DNA from 3 places in the Enterococcus sp. AZ163 genome. Region 1 is predicted to be linked to each of the others. Evidence: riboswitches for the same ligand, from Rfam matches in the RefSeq annotation. Region 1 holds a riboswitch; each other region holds the start of a gene.
The links. Region 1 has a riboswitch for magnesium ahead of IGI46_RS09655 (GNAT family N-acetyltransferase). Riboswitches for the same ligand answer to the same signal wherever they lie in the genome.
Positions count from the first base shown of each region.

Region 2: it holds a riboswitch for magnesium, as region 1 does, so the genes downstream of both, IGI46_RS14445 (phosphatase PAP2/LCP family protein) here and IGI46_RS09655 (GNAT family N-acetyltransferase) in region 1, are expected to answer to the same signal.
Region 3: it holds a riboswitch for magnesium, as region 1 does, so the genes downstream of both, mgtA (magnesium-translocating P-type ATPase) here and IGI46_RS09655 (GNAT family N-acetyltransferase) in region 1, are expected to answer to the same signal.

Region 1 is NZ_JBIPAO010000001.1:2,038,085-2,043,363, forward strand. Features, by position in the region: gene yedE (YedE family putative selenium transporter) at 1-156, opposite strand, end outside; gene IGI46_RS09640 (aminotransferase class V-fold PLP-dependent enzyme) at 163-1,305, opposite strand; gene IGI46_RS09645 (TetR/AcrR family transcriptional regulator) at 1,571-2,170, opposite strand; gene IGI46_RS09650 (ECF transporter S component) at 2,273-2,878, shown strand; M-box (ykoK) riboswitch at 3,180-3,350, shown strand; gene IGI46_RS09655 (GNAT family N-acetyltransferase) at 3,460-3,927, shown strand; gene mgtA (magnesium-translocating P-type ATPase) at 4,135-5,279, shown strand, end outside.
Region 2 is NZ_JBIPAO010000001.1:3,006,940-3,012,218, forward strand. Features, by position in the region: gene IGI46_RS14440 (BglG family transcription antiterminator) at 1-1,419, opposite strand, end outside; gene IGI46_RS14445 (phosphatase PAP2/LCP family protein) at 1,911-3,518, opposite strand; M-box (ykoK) riboswitch at 3,612-3,778, opposite strand.
Region 3 is NZ_JBIPAO010000001.1:2,593,186-2,598,464, reverse strand. Features, by position in the region: gene mgtA (magnesium-translocating P-type ATPase) at 1-1,846, opposite strand, end outside; M-box (ykoK) riboswitch at 2,004-2,174, opposite strand; gene IGI46_RS12345 (nitroreductase family protein) at 2,319-3,047, opposite strand; gene IGI46_RS12340 (PLP-dependent aminotransferase family protein) at 3,031-4,470, opposite strand; gene IGI46_RS12335 (HAD family hydrolase) at 4,691-5,279, shown strand, end outside.

The DNA of each region.
Region 1 (5,279 bases):
TGGAGGAGCCATATGAAGCTTGGTTGATCCAGCAATATCGCGAATAAAGCAGGCAACACAAATGGCCATATTTGCAGGATTACCAAAATATGCTAGTAATACCGCTACTAAACCGAATCCTAAACCAACACCAACATACAATTTTTTACTTTCCATCTCTTATTACTCCTTTTGACTAATTTTTTGTAAAGCATCCAAGGCTTCCCTAATCTCAGTCTCAGTTGTAAAGGAGGAAAAACTGAAGCGCACGACACCTTGTTCCTTTGTTCCAAGGGCTTCATGCATCAGTGGGGCACAGTGGCCGCCAGAACGAGTTGCAATACCATATTCGTAGGCAAGTAAATCGCTGATTTCAGCTGAATCTCTTTGTCCAATGTTCAATGCAACAATTGGGCAACGCTGTTTATCAGAGAAATCACCATACAAAATGACCTCATCAAGTTTTGCCGCTTCTTGATAAAAGAGGCGTGTCAACGCACTTATTTTTTGATTTAATTTTTCAAGGGTCTCCGCTAAGAGATAATCAACACCGGCTGCTAAGCCAGCAATTCCATGACTGTTTAAGGTTCCCGCTTCCAGTGCAGTTGGAAAGAGTGCTGGGTGCTGTGGATTGAAGGTATCAATCCCGCTGCCTCCAACCTTTAAAGGACGCAAAGAAATACCTGGACGAACATATAAGCCGCCAGTTCCTTGAGGACCGTAAAGCCCTTTGTGACCTGTGAAGCACAAAAGATCAATTCCCATTTTTTGAACATCAATCGGCAGAATACCAGCGGATTGAGAAGCATCCACTACAAAATAAAGTCCGTAATTTTGACAAACGTCGCGAACTTTGGCTAAATCCATTACATTTCCAGTTACATTTGATGCGTGAGTCACAATAATGGATTTAGTGTTGCATTGAACGGCTTTTTCAAAATCAGTATAGTCTAGTTTTCCCTGTTTGTCGGCAGGAATAACTGTCAGCTCTAAGCCTTTTTCAGACTGCAAACGATAGAGGGGACGCAAGACTGAGTTATGCTCCAACGCAGTAGTAATCACATGATCCTTACCGGTGTGCAACCCATCGATTGCTAAGTTTAAGCTTTCCGTTGCTCCGGAAGTAAAAACTAACTGTTTGGTTAGTTCCCCATTAAAAAGCTGACACAAAACTTGACGCGCATGAAAGAGTACCTCAGAGGATTTTAAGGAGTCCTCATGAACCCCTCGACCAGAGTTGCCAAGTTGCATGAGTGCATCGGTTACTGCCTCGATGACAGCATCTGGTTTTTTCAGTGTTGTAGCGGAGTTGTCCAAATAAATCATCGTTCATTTCTCCTTGTGTGAAAATTTCTTTGCATCATACAAAGACTAAGTGGGAAACAATGCTTCTTAGAAACTTCTAAGTGAATGTTCACTCACACTCAAGTAAAGGTATCAATAGACTTCTTCATTTTTCCCACCTCCTTATTTTCATCAAAAGACCATCGAATGTTCAAATAATCACAAGTTAAGTGTAGCTGATTGGTACCGGCAAAGTAAAGGTGAAAAGCAAAAATAACCCCCTCTTTCTAAAAGAAAGAGAAGGTGGTTAGATTCTGGGCAGTAAAGACTTCATCAATGAAAATTGACCATCAATTTGGGCTTCAGTGATATCGCCAATCAGTGCGAGTACACTTAACCCTTCAATGACGAACATAAAATTTTCAGCTAGAGTATCCAAAGATTGTGCAGCTAAGACCCGCTGCTTAATCCCGAGCTCTAGGATCTCGTAAATGGTTTGTTTAGTAGCAGCCATTTGAGCCTGTTGAAACTCTTGGTCTTCTTCCGATTTATGAGTAAAGTAATACTCATACATAGCCCGCAGCATACTATCGTTGATTGTATTTAACAGACGCTCCTTATGGCTGTTAAAATAAGTATCCAGTAGTTCATCAAAAGCTTGATTTTCTTTGATGGCTGAACGAATTGAATCAAATTTACGGCTGTTGCGACGTTTTACGGTCTCGATAAAAATTTCATCTACGGAATCAAAATACAAATAAATTCCACCACGGCTGATTCCACAAGCATCAATGATATCCTTCATAGTAACATCAATCAAGCCCTTTTTAGCGAATACTCTGCGAGCACTTTCCAAGATAGCTTCTCGCTTTTGCCGCTTACGTTCCTCATTTGAAATGTTTTTCATAAGTCACCTCAGAAATAAATTAATGACACAAGTGTCATTTTTATGTATAATCATCCCAATGACATGTGTGTCATCAAAATGAATGCATAGGAGTTGCAAATAATGAATACAAAAAATAAAACATATCGCTTAACGATCCGAGCGATCCTAACCGCGTTAATTATTTTGCAGGCGATGGTTCCTTTTTTAGGTTTTATTCCTTTAGGTATTACTGATTTAACCATTATCCATATTACTGTCATTATCGCTGCTGTAGTTTTAGGGACCAAGGATGGGATGTTTATTGGAATGGTTTGGGGAATCTTTACGGTCATCCGAGCATTTACCTCTCCAACCAATCCTTTAGATACATTGGTGTTTACTAATCCAATTGTTTCGGTATTGCCGCGAATTTTAGTGGGATTAGTAGCTGGTCTGCTATTCACTTGGTTGTACAAAAGGTATCACAAGCTAACAATGGCTACGGTAATTGCTGCTGTCTTTGGCTCATTAACTAATACAGTTTTAGTCTTATCGCTTATGGGATTATTATACACTACTGGTGTAGCTGATGCCTATGGGGTAAATCCATCAGGTTTATTCAAAGTCCTTGGAACTTTGATTTTCACCAATGGAATAACTGAAATGATTGGTGCAGGAATTATTACACCTTTAATTGTTCGTGCTCTGTTTTCTGCTACTCACTTAAGTCCAAATAATCGAAATTAGAGTATTCTAATCGTTATTTTATGTTAGTGAGATATGATCAGCAGAGAGTAACGATTCTTCATGATTAGAAGATCGCGCTTAAAAAAGCAGGGGGATCAACTGAAGTTGTAGTAGTTTTTAAAGGTTTTCTGTCGATTTCTTTTAGTTTTTTAAGGCTACTTTACAGATGGTTTTTTCTAAAAAAATGAAAAAGTGAAAGACAATAAAAAACAATAGTTATTTTTAACTTGTCTGTTTTTTTATTTTTTTAGTGTTGACAAAGGAATTAATCAGGTGGTATTCTTACCTCGGAAATACGAATAACTTGATTTGTTAGGTGAGGCTCCTATACAAACACAGGCTACTGCCCAAAAATGTCGAGAGACGCCAATGGGTAGAACAGGAATTGTCGATTACAAGGCTCTTCTTAAGGTAGCTAAAAGCTCTGCTTTTTACGTTGTATAGTGCCAAAACTCAACGACTAGATCGCAATGAGCTTCTTTTTGATGTGCTTATTTCAGGCCTTTCGCTGAGTTTTTGGCGAAAGGTCTTTTTGCGCATCAAGGAATAATTTATTGAGGAGGAACAATCATGGTAAAACAGTGTTCACATTAACGCGTTGGAACAGTTCAGATTATTGGAAAGGAATTAAGCTAAGAAATAATTTGTTGATGGAAAGTGCGGGCAAGCCCCCTATCACTTTTGCTCCAACAGAAGAGAGAAATGATTGGCATTTAGTTGTACGTGTAGACCATGAAGTTATGGCAACCTTGCTTCTTCATCCTATAAATGGTCAAATTGCGCAGATCAAACAGGTAGCTGTGTCTCAATACTGCCAAGGAATGGGCTTAGGAAAAAAACTAATTGCCTATGCGGAAAATGTTGCACAAAATTTAGGCTTTGAATTAGTCTTTCTGACAGGACGTAAACAAGCTTGGTATTTTTATGAAAAGCTAGCCTATGAAAGCTTTGCAGAAACCTACGTTGATCATGAAGTAGAGTTAAAGATATTTAAGAAGAACCTAGTAGTGACCCAAACAAAGGAGATGAAAACACATGGACGACAGTAGTTCGGAACAACAGAGGTTTTGGAAAGAAAAACGCCCGCTGAAGGCAAAAGACTATTGTCTATTTGTTTTCAGATAGCTCGTTTGTTGACCTTCTTTTCAAAATCTCTTCGGAGGTGAAACATGATGGAACTCATCCTGGAAATTGTGGGCTATTTCTTAGCCGGACTAGCAATTTGGTATGTGATGATCGGAAAGAAGGTACGTATAATGGAAAAGAACATTAAAAATATGTCGTTTGTGAACTATGAACAAATGGCGAAAAGTACAGCTGAAACAATTATGGAATTATTTAAAACGCCCAGGAGAGGTCTGACAGAAGGACAGGCTGACCTTTTAAGAGAAGAATACGGAAACAATAAGATTACCTACGGAAAAAAAACTCCCCTTATATTCGAAGTGTTTAAAGCGTATATTACACCATTTACACTCGTTTTAATTGCTTTAGGAATTGTATCATTTATAACCGAATATGTATTAGCTGCGCCTGGAGAGAAAGACTTATTTGGTGTCAGTGTTATTGCTATCATGGTAATTATTAGCGGCAGTATGACGTTGATCCAATCAGTAAGATCCAATCAAGCAGCTGAAAAATTAAAATCATTAGTCACCGTTACTGCGACTGTGAAAAGAAATAATCACTTTGTTGAAATTCCAATGGAAGACATTGTTTGTGGAGATGTGGTGAAGCTTTCTGCAGGGGATATGATCCCAGCAGATATCCGTTTAATCCATGCGAAGGATTTATTCATTTCTCAATCTGCGCTGACTGGTGAAAGCTACCCTGTGGAGAAAACGGCTGGCCGAACAACTAATCATCATGATACAGAGACCAGCTATGAGAATTTGGTTTTTATGGGAAGCAATGTGATTAGTGGTACCGCAGAGGGTGTAGTTATTTCTACAGGGAATCGCACATTATTCGGACACGTTGCCCGAGACTTGGCAGCCAAACCAGTTAAAACCAGTTTTGAATTAGGAATTCAAAAAACCTCCTTCCTGCTGATTAAATTTATGTCCTTAATGGCTCCAACTGTCATCATAATCAATGGATTAACTAAAGGTGATTGGATGGAAGCCTGTTTGTTTGGACTTTCGGTTGCCGTGGGATTGACTCCTGAAATGCTGCCAATGATTGTGACAACAAACTTGGTTAAGGGTGCTTCAGCAATGGCCAAAAAAGGAACGATTATTAAGAATTTAAATGCTATTCAAAATTTTGGTGCAATTGATGTTTTGTGTACGGATAAAACGGGAACACTAACTCAAGATAAAATTATTTTGGAATACCATCTTGATTGTGATGGTAAAGAAAATGATCGCGTATTGCGACATGCCTATTTAAACAGCTATTA
Region 2 (5,279 bases), 970 kb from region 1:
CGTTACGGGAACTTCAATTTTTTCTAGTTGTACTGAGGAGATCACTAAATCGACCTTGCTCAAGTCTCTTTTATAAAGTTTTCGCAGCGAGGTTACCTCCACAATATCTTGCGGAGAAAACACTCTTTTTAAGCGATTAGCAATCAGCTCTGACGTTCCGATTCCTGTGGGACAAACAATTAATATCTTTCGATTCTCTGAAATACGATCAATTGCGCCCTGAAAATGTATCATCATAAACGCAACTTCATCATCGGTTAATCGAATGCCTAATTCTTTCTCAATTCCAGCCAATATTAGCCATGTTGTACTGTATAAAACAGAGTATTCTCGTTTTATTTCCTCCAAAAGCGGATTACTAACTGGAACATTTAATTTGGATCGATAGATCATGGACACTAAGTGATAAAGGATATTCATATATAATTTGTCATCACTAGTTAAGTCAACCTGAATTGAATCACTCATTTCCTTGATCATTTTTTTTACCACGGCATCGTATTGCTTCTGAGTCGTTGTATCTTTTAATTGCGGTTCAAATCCGTGTGCAACTAATTGCCGATTTAGGTATTCAAAATCGTTTGAATCAAACTTGATACTATTATTTAATTCAAGATGCTCTACTAATTCATTGGTTAAAAAGAATGTTTTAAGCGACTCCACATTTTCAAACAAGAAATTATCTTGATGTTCAATATGAACCCCTTCTTGCAATCGAGAAATGAGTATACCAATTGACAGTACCAATGATTGAAAATAGTTATCTGGTAATTTATCGATATCAAAGTAATCATTTGTGTGCAGGAGCATAGAAACTTTTTCGATAATGTCTTTAGATAAAAACCTAAATAATAAGGCAGGAAATTGGACTTTAAAACTACTAGTTAAGTCTGATTTATCAATGATAAAGTAAGCATATTGTTTGATTGCCTTTTGTATTTCAGATTCCTTTCCAACTACTTTTGTTCCATTATTATCAGAACGAATTGATGCTGAGCTTCCTTCAATAATTGTCTGTATTTGATCTAAATCATTTGATATAGAGGTTCTACTGACTAAAAATTTTTCAGACAAAAGCTGGTAGGATACTTTTTCGTTCCTTAATAATAAGTAGTCAGCTATTTTTATTTGTCGTTCGAGTGGAAACTGATTGAAGTCTATTTGAATCGAAGTCTCACCGAAGCTTTTTATTATTTCATCATTTGACAAATTCGACTTACTTATACAAATTCCTTTTCCTTGCCGTTTTATAATTTCAATTTCCCTTTTCCTTAATACTTTATTCAAATTATCGATGTCTTTATACAACGTACGATCGGAGATAGATAAAATCTTGGAGTAATGATTTACCGGTAAAAAATCTTTTTGCTCCAATAGCAATCTCAATAGTGTATGCTGACGCTTGCTTATTTCAAGCATGATTTCCACTCCTTTCAGGGAAGCGCTTCCCTGTATCTGTAATTTAACATTTATTCCTGTATTTGGATATCACATCTAGTTTCAAGATAATTCCTGAAGTTTTCTAAACATATAATAAAATAGAATCCGAAGCTAGATCAATCGTAACTAATTTAAAGTTCTTTTTATCACTATCACTTCAATGTAGTCCTGCAGAAAGGCTTATCAAGCCTGCTCAACAGTTGTAAATTTCTCGTTTACTGACGAAAAATCAAGTTGATAAGGTTAAACGTCGTTAAATAAGAACCCTATTTTTTTCAATGTACAAAAAAAGCACGAAACATTAATCATAATGATTATGCTCCGTGCTTTTTTTGCGAATAAATGGTGTTCCTAAAGCAATTTCTTTGGACCTAAGTCGAACTATCCAGAAAATAGAAAAAACTATTTTCGGATATTTTTTTAATTCTTAGAGTTGAACGCTTTGTTACAACCTCTTATACGGGATATAATTATTGATTTTGTTCATCCTCTTTTGTATTAATACCCATTTGTTCTTTAATGGCATTTTCGACGCGTTGTCGTTCGCTTTCTTCTACAAGCTGATAAGAGATTCCTTCAATACCTGTCACACCATCACCTGTAAAATCATAACCTTTCAATTGATCGGTTTCGATATTTTTTAGTGCAGGCGTATATTGTTTTAACATGGCCATCATTTGGTCAAAGGATAAGTCGGTTTCGCCGTGTTCTCCAATAACATCTAGAATTTCTTGATACTTTAATAAGCTGTTAAAAGAAAGTAACTTATTTGTTATCTCAACTAAAACTTCTCGTTGGCGGCGTTGACGACCATAGTCGCCTTCGGGGTCTTCGTAACGCATACGTGCGTATTGCAAAGCTTCCCATCCGCCTAAATGTTGCTTGCCTTTCGGATAATGAATACCTTCAGCGTCAAATTCAAAGGCGTTATTCACGGTGACACCACCGACAGCATCGCCAAGGTCCTTCATGGCATCCATATCCACAGAAAAGTAATGGCTGATAGGAATGTGTAAGACGTTTTCTACCGTTTTGATTTGCATATCGGCACCACCGAAAACGTGGGCCGCATTGATTTTATTCCATTCACCATTAGTGCCCGCCATTTCCACATAATAGTCTCGTGGAATGCTGGTAATGGTTGTTTTTTTTAATTGATTGTTAACAGTAACCACCATTAAAGCATTGGAGCGGTAATCCGTTTTTCTTTTTGAATCATTTGCAATTCCCATAATTAAGAAACTAACGGGTTCTCCTTTAGCTAAATCTGGACTTTTAGTTGACGATTTTCGTGGTTTATACATTGTATTCGCCGTTTTTTTCAAATTATGATACATGCTGATACCATAAGCCGAGACAGAAAGAGTTCCTAAAAATAAAAGGGTCAAACTGAACACTAGGAATAAACTTTTTCTTTTACGAGAATGTCGCCGACTTCGTTGGGCTGAGGCTTCTTCTACAGGTGCTTGCAAATAACGTTGTACAATACTGAACGAAAAATTTACCCAGCTATAGCTTAGGAGCATACCAGCAATTATGTCACTAGGATAGTGCACACGTAAGATGAGCCGTCCTAATACAATCAGTACGAGATAGACAATTAAAAAAAGTTTGATGCCTTTAGTTTTTCTAACATTGAGATAGTTTAAAGTGATAAAAATTGTACAGACAAGACACATCGCTAACAGCGAATGCCCACTAGGAAAACTCGCGGAACTACGATCGGCTAAAGCGCCCAGAGTTGGTCGAGCTCGGCCGACAACATGTTTAAAAACGCTCCCTAAGAAACCGACAGCTAACAGGTTACTAACTGACCAAAAGGCAAGGATTTTTTCTTTTTTATGCAGAAGATAAATCATAAATAATAAGAAGATCAGGAACATAGGGCCAATTGTCGCTGTTTTTGCCAACAGACTGACAGCCGTTAACATCGGGGCATTTAATTGCCATTTGATGTGATAAATTGCTTCGTCTATTTGTTGAAACCAATTTGGACTGGCAGCCACTAACAGTGTGAGGAAGGCAAAACAAATGGTTGTTATGCCATAAAGCGGAAATTTTTTATTCGATGTTTGCATGAGAATCCCTTTCTTTTCCCTTGAAAGAGTAGACTAAGCCAGCATCGATCGTAAATAAGTGCTTGCTGCTTTCTAAAAAAACGCAGCAAACCAATCGGTTCTCATCGTCTGAGCTTTAGCACTATCCAACGTAAAGATTTCTCTTAGCTATTTTTAGAAGAGCCTTAATTCGACCATTCCTGTTTTACACATTGGTGTCTTTCGACATTTCTGCGCAATAGCCTATGTTTGGATAGGAGCCTCACCTAACAAGGTTATTTTATCTAACCCCAGAAGTATAGAATTGATTGCGGGTTACTCTCAATCATTTTGAGTAAGTTTAGTATTTTTTTAAATTATTTCAATTGTGTTACAAGAAAGCAAATAAGTATTATATTGAAAAATCAGCATCTGTGCATCACCTTCTTTTAGAAGAGAAAACCTCAGGTAATCCTATATCACCTAAAGGAATTGCATCATACAGGCAAATCCATTTCATGTTCTGACATCCATTTTAGTAGAAATCTCTACTTATCAAATGAAACTGTCAGAAAAGGGTATTTTATAACAGTTTCTTTCATGAATCTCCTTTATATTAAGATATATCCTGCAAATTGGTATGACACCACTATTGGAAGTTTTGCATCTGATAAATGTGTTACCTAAAAACACCAGTTTACTTAGGATTTATGCTGAATCAGGCTATCGAGGAACAACCATCACCCAAATTATTGATATTTTGAATAATATGATCATGCAGTTACTCAAGGAGCTACTTCGCGGGTCATCTTACCAGTGCGTAGCTTGTCGAACGGATTTTCGTCTGGATAAATAACTTTAGGAGATTTTTTAAAGATTATGAATAAAGTTTTTTTCTATTGAAGTCTTTACTTGTCTTACCTTGATGTCGTTAAGCATAGAATGTTTCTAAATTCATGAAGGCAGCTTATTAATATTTTGCATAGGACAATATCCTCCTCAAAGTTTCATAGTGAACAAACGCCTCCAGAAACATGAAATGCTCTAGTGATAGACCCGTAAGCTCTTGTTATAGACATTATTTTTATACCGGTCGGAATAATGAGTTTTATTTTTGTTTAGGATACTATCCAGCATACTTTTCGTGTTTTTTAATCAATAGCACTTCTCTAAAAGGTTGGATGTAAGCGTGAGAGACAGTGCGCATTTATCCTGAATATCTGCAGTTCATGACAAGTAGACTGCTAATACAGTGGGAGATTGATTAGGTAAGTTAGGTGCTTTTTTCAAATAAATGAATCAGATATTTTCGAAGATCTAAGCCAGTTTCTACTACCGTTCGAATAACACTAAAAAAATCCCCGTAGATTTTGCCTCATGTCTACCTTTAGAAAAGAGCCAACTTTTCTAAAATTCTTGATCGTTTTTTTAAACTTTGTAACGAGGTCATGAGTTTTTTCCCGGCCTTTTTCTTGAGAATTTGAAAAAACAAATTTTCACTGATACAGTTCCCATTATTATGAAACACCCTCGTATATATTCCGAAAAAACTCTCACTCACCCCAACATAATCTCTTTATAAAAATTTGAGTCTTTTCAGAAAGATCACTCAATTAGCATACTTTATGCGTACTCTCAAATTCTAAACAACCTGATAATGTCACCAAATAGCAAAGTATATTATCCAAAACATACCGAAAGATATGATTGATCGAGCGACCATATCGGATAATCGTTATTTTAAATCAATATTACCTAATGATAACTTATCTGCTTTTTGGTTTCCCCGTAAAGCTTTTTCGC
Region 3 (5,279 bases), 560 kb from region 1:
ATGCAGGTGCATCGTTAATACCATCGCCCATAAAGCCAACTGTGTGACCTTTTGTCTGTAAGGATTCAATAATTCTAGCTTTTTGCATAGGATTCAATTTAGCGAATAAGTGAATTTTATCTGCAGCCTGTTGTAGTTCTTCATCACTCATCTGATCCACTTGATTACCTAGAACAAATTTATCCGCATCAATTCCAACATCTTGGCAAACTTTTTGAGCTACAATTGCGTTGTCACCCGTCAAAACTTTTACATCCACTCCATGTTCATGTAAAGAAGAGATAGCAGTAATTGCAGATTCTTTTGCAGGGTCCAAGAAGCCCATGAATCCAATTAGAGTCATATCTTTTTCGTCTTCTGTGCTATAAACTGCTTCATCATGAGCATCCCTTTTTATAGCTACTGTGATCACCCGCATCCCTTGACGATTCATGCGTTCATTAACCTGCTGTAATTCCTGATGCAGTTCTTCAGTAAATTCCAATACCTCTCCATCAATTTCAACATATTTACATATAGAAGCCATTTCTTCAACAGCACCTTTTGTAATCATCCATTGATGCTCATCAGCTTTTACTACGACAGTTAATCGGCGACGAGAAAAATCAAAAGGTATTTCGTCAATTTTTTGAATCGACTGAAAAGGCACTTGCCGGTTTTCTTCTTCATAGTAATTAATCACAGCAATGTCCATCAGATTTTTCCAACCTGTTTGGTAATTCGAATTCAGAAAGGCCAAATCCAATACTTGAGTGTTTTCTTTACCTAAAGGATCAAGATGCTGAACCAATACTACTCGGTCTTCGGTGATGGTTCCTGTCTTATCCGTACACAAGACATCCATACTACCCAAATTTTGAATAGATGGTAATTCTTTCACAATCACTTTATGCTTCGACAAGGTCAAGGCACCTTTTGCTAAATTAGAGCTGACAATCATTGGTAACATTTCTGGCGTTAAGCCCACTGCTACAGCGATAGCGAAGAAAAATGCATTGCTCCAATCACCTTTTGTGATGCCATTAATTAAGAACACTAATGGGAAAAGTACCATAATCAAGCGCAACAATACTTTACTGACACGGGCTAAACCGACATCAAAGGTTGTCTTGCCGCGTTTGGTTGTGGCATTTTTCGCAATGTCGCCAAAGAAAGTCTGTTGCCCAGTCTTTAAGATAATTGCCCGACCTTGTCCACTTAATACGTCCGTTCCCATAAAAACTAAGTTTGACATATCCAATGCATTGTTCTCATCATCTGAAGCAACGGAAGCAGACTTTTCAACTGGCATTGATTCTCCAGTCAAAGAAGACTGATTCACAAATAAATCCTTCGTCCAAATTAATACTGCATCTGCTGGAATCATATCTCCAGTTGCTAAAGTTAAAATGTCTCCCGGCACCACTTCATCCATTGGAATTTCTTTTGTTTGGCCTTCACGCGTAATTGCGGCCGTATTCTCGATCATTTCTCGTAATTCAATACTAGCTTTTTGTGAACGATATTCTTGAATAAAGGTAATCAGCACGCTGGCTAAAATCATTATTCCCATAACCACAGCTGCTTCATAATCAGAAGTCAAAAAAGAGACAACCATTAATAAGGCCAATACATAAACAAACAAATCATTAAATGCTTGAAGAAACAAAATGATTGCAGGGGTTGGCTTTTGAGCCGATACTTCGTTGGGACCATATTCTTCCAGTCTCGCTTTAGCATCTTCTTCTGATAATCCGTTTAAAGATGTTCGCAGATTCAGGAACAAATCACGATCCGGTAATAATGCGAGTTTTTTCAACGCTTGATCTTTACTTATTTTTCGTGTGATGAGGCTCTTTTTGTTCATCATCATATTTCCTCCTACCAGCAGAGAAAATCAGTGTCTTCCCTACATTTTTAACTATTTTCGGTCGACTCTCATCTGGATAGTCCATGACTCATCACCGTCCTTTCTTTATTGGCAAAGCAAAAAGCGCGCGCTCGATAATGAGCGCGCGCAAAAATAATCACGGTCATCGTCGAGCTTTAGCACTATAGGGCGTAGACAGTTTTATCTGTCAGCTGCGTTATGAATCACCTTCACGATGATTCCTGTTCCACCAACTAAGAGTCTCTCGATTCTTTCGCGGCAGCAGCTTGTGTCCATATAGGAGCCTCACCTAACAATTTATACAATTTCCACTTTTACTATAGTAAAGATAGCACTGAGTGTCAACAAAAAGAGCAACTTATGTGAGAATTTGAAAAGAAGTTGAACAGTATGTTCTCTGGGTCTCCCTATTTAAAAAGAGAAGAGATAGTAACAATTCTTCAAGCTTTTATTCTTTTAACAAACGTTGTTCTTTCACAAATTCATCGATGGTAACATTTGGCTTATTACTAAAATAATCCGCAAACTTTTTACTCCACAATTTAGTTTCTCGGGCTTCAGCAAAAACTTCCATGGTTTGATCGTACGCTTCAATTTCTCCGTAATCATACTCTTGATAACCATCATAATGAACAACTGTTTTTTCCGGTAAGCGTGGCTTAATACGCATTTCCATAGTAGGCTTACCAATACTTAACCCAGCCACTGGCAGTACGTAGTCGGGAAGGTTCAGTAATTCACTGATTTTTTTTATATCTTTACGAATGCTGCCCACTACCACGCTACCTAGTCCTAATGCTTCAGTTGCAACAACAGCATTTTGCAAAGCTAGTGCAGTATCAGTGACAGCCGTGATCAGTGGATCGATTCCTTCAGCAATTGAGTAGTCCACTTGATAATGCTCTGCTACTTTCTGTGTGCGTTTTAAATCTGCAACAAACAATAAGAAAACCGAACTTTTCAGCATATGAGGATTACCTGGATTAAGCTCAACAAATTTTTGGCGAAGTTTTTGGTTCTTGACTACAATGATGCTGTACATTTGACCATTCATCCAGCTGGGTGCTTGACGGCTTGCATCCAATATTTGTTGTAAATCCTCATCTGGCAATTGATAGTTCTCATCAAAATCCCGATAGGTACGATGATTATTTAATACTTCAATTATCTCTTTCATACTTACGACCTCCTATAATTTCTGATATCTTTTGCAGTTTAACAAAAAAGATGTAACACTCCTCTTCTGTCATCCGGGAATAATTCACCCGCATAGCCATTGTATCATTACTAAAGAGAAATGAGGGAGCTACCAAGAGCTTTTCTTGTAAAAAAAGACCCCAATCTTTGCGAGTCAACTTTTGGTGACGCCACTTCAGCCAAACGTAAAGTCCTCCGTCGATCTCTTCAAATTGCCAATCGCTGGAAACTGATTGGGCACAGCTATAGAAACAATCCCTCTTATGTTTGAGAGTGTCAATCAGCTCTTGACGATTAGTTTCGAAGGACTGATCGGTCAGTGCCGTATACGCGACTACTTGAGGGAAAACGCTAATAGAGAAATCCATCATTTGTTTAGCCTCAGATAAACGCTGAATCAGACTTTGATCGGCAACAATCCAACCGATCTTAATGGAGGAACCGAAAATTTTTGACAGTGACCCTAAATAAATCACTTGGTGAGGAGCCAAAGATTTCAGTGAAGGGGGAAGCTGTAAAAAGTTTAGTTCACCAAAAACATCGTCCTCTACAATTGGCAGCTGGTATTTTTCGCTCAAAGCAATTAATTGTTTGCGACGTTTCAAAGTCATGGTGTTGCCAGTGGGATTTTGAAATGTCGGATTTACGATAATTAACTTAACTCTTTTGGCTAGAATCAATTGCTCTAATGCCTCGATCTGCATTCCCTCTTCATCCATTGCCACACCGTATAATCGAACACCAGCTGTATCAAAAATTGGTAAAGAGTACAAAAATGAAGGATCTTCAATCGCTACACTGTCTCCGGCTTCAAGCATCACCTGCAACAACAGAAATAACGCTTGTTGGGCACCAGAAGTAATCAATACCTGATTAGTTGCTGCTTCTAATCCCTGCTCTCTATACAACCGTTCGCATATGATTCTCTGTAAAGGCGGATAACCTAAATCCCTCTGTTTCTTTTCTTCAATCAGCAACTCCTCCCAAGTATACGCAGGTAAACGAAAATCTGGGATTAAATCTAATGGCAGTTCTCCTGTGTATAGATCTAAGGTCTGAGTATCTTTCTGAATTTCATGCAGCTCCAGCAGATAGGGTTCTGTTTGTGGCGTTTCTCTGCTTAATAATTGCCGCCAATTCATGCGAGGTGTCGCACTACGTCCCCATCTCCCCTCGTTAACCAATGTACCGCTGCCTTGTTGACGAATAATCCAACCCAAGCTAACTAATTCCTCCAAAGCATGGACCACAGTCGAACGATTCACTTGATAGCTAGCAGCCAGTTTACGTTCAGAGGGTAAACGATCCCCTGGATTTAATTGTCCCTTTTGAATGTATTCAATGATTTGTTCCATGATTTGCTGATAAACAGGTATCTTTTTAGTGCTATCTAATTTCCACATACTAGGACCTCATTTTTATTGGATGGCTTAAAACTAAACCAATTTTATAAGAGTGTCAATACTAAATAGATTTTAACCTAAACAAGTATTACTCCCTTAACAAAACTATCCAAAACTCCTTTTTTGTTTAAACCTTCTCAGCAAATGCCAACTTTCTCTCCGAATTTGTTACAATAGACAGGTAATGTGCAAACAAGATCAATGAAGGTGAGGAATATTCATGATTAAAAATATCGTTTTTGATTTAGGTAATGTTCTGGTTAATTATGAGCCAACAAAGTTTATCACGAAATTTACAAATAATTCTCTTCATCAAAAGTTTTTACTTGAAAATATTTTTTTAACTGCGGAATGGATTGATTTTGACCGTGGAACCATTACAAAGGATGAAATTGCTCGTCGAGCGCTCAAAAAAGCACCTGCTGAATTAAAAGAAATTATCCCTAACATTTTAGCTACTTGGTACCAAGAAATCATGCCTATTCCTGAAATGGAAGCTATTGTAAAACAATTAAAAGATCAAGGCTATAAACTTTATGTTCTTTCAAACGCTCCAGATGATTTCTATAAATACGAAAAAAATATTCCTGCGTTGAAGTACATGGATGGTATCTTCGTAACTGCTGATTGGAAAATAATTAAGCCAGAAGCCCAAGTTTACTATACTTTTTGTCATCATTTTCAGCTGATTCCCTCTCAATGCATTTTCTTAGATGATCTGCCAGTAAATGTAGCGGGCGCCCGAGCAATCGGGATGGAAAGCTTTGTTTTCCGCAAGAATCTCTTTGCTCTAAAAGAATATCTAATTG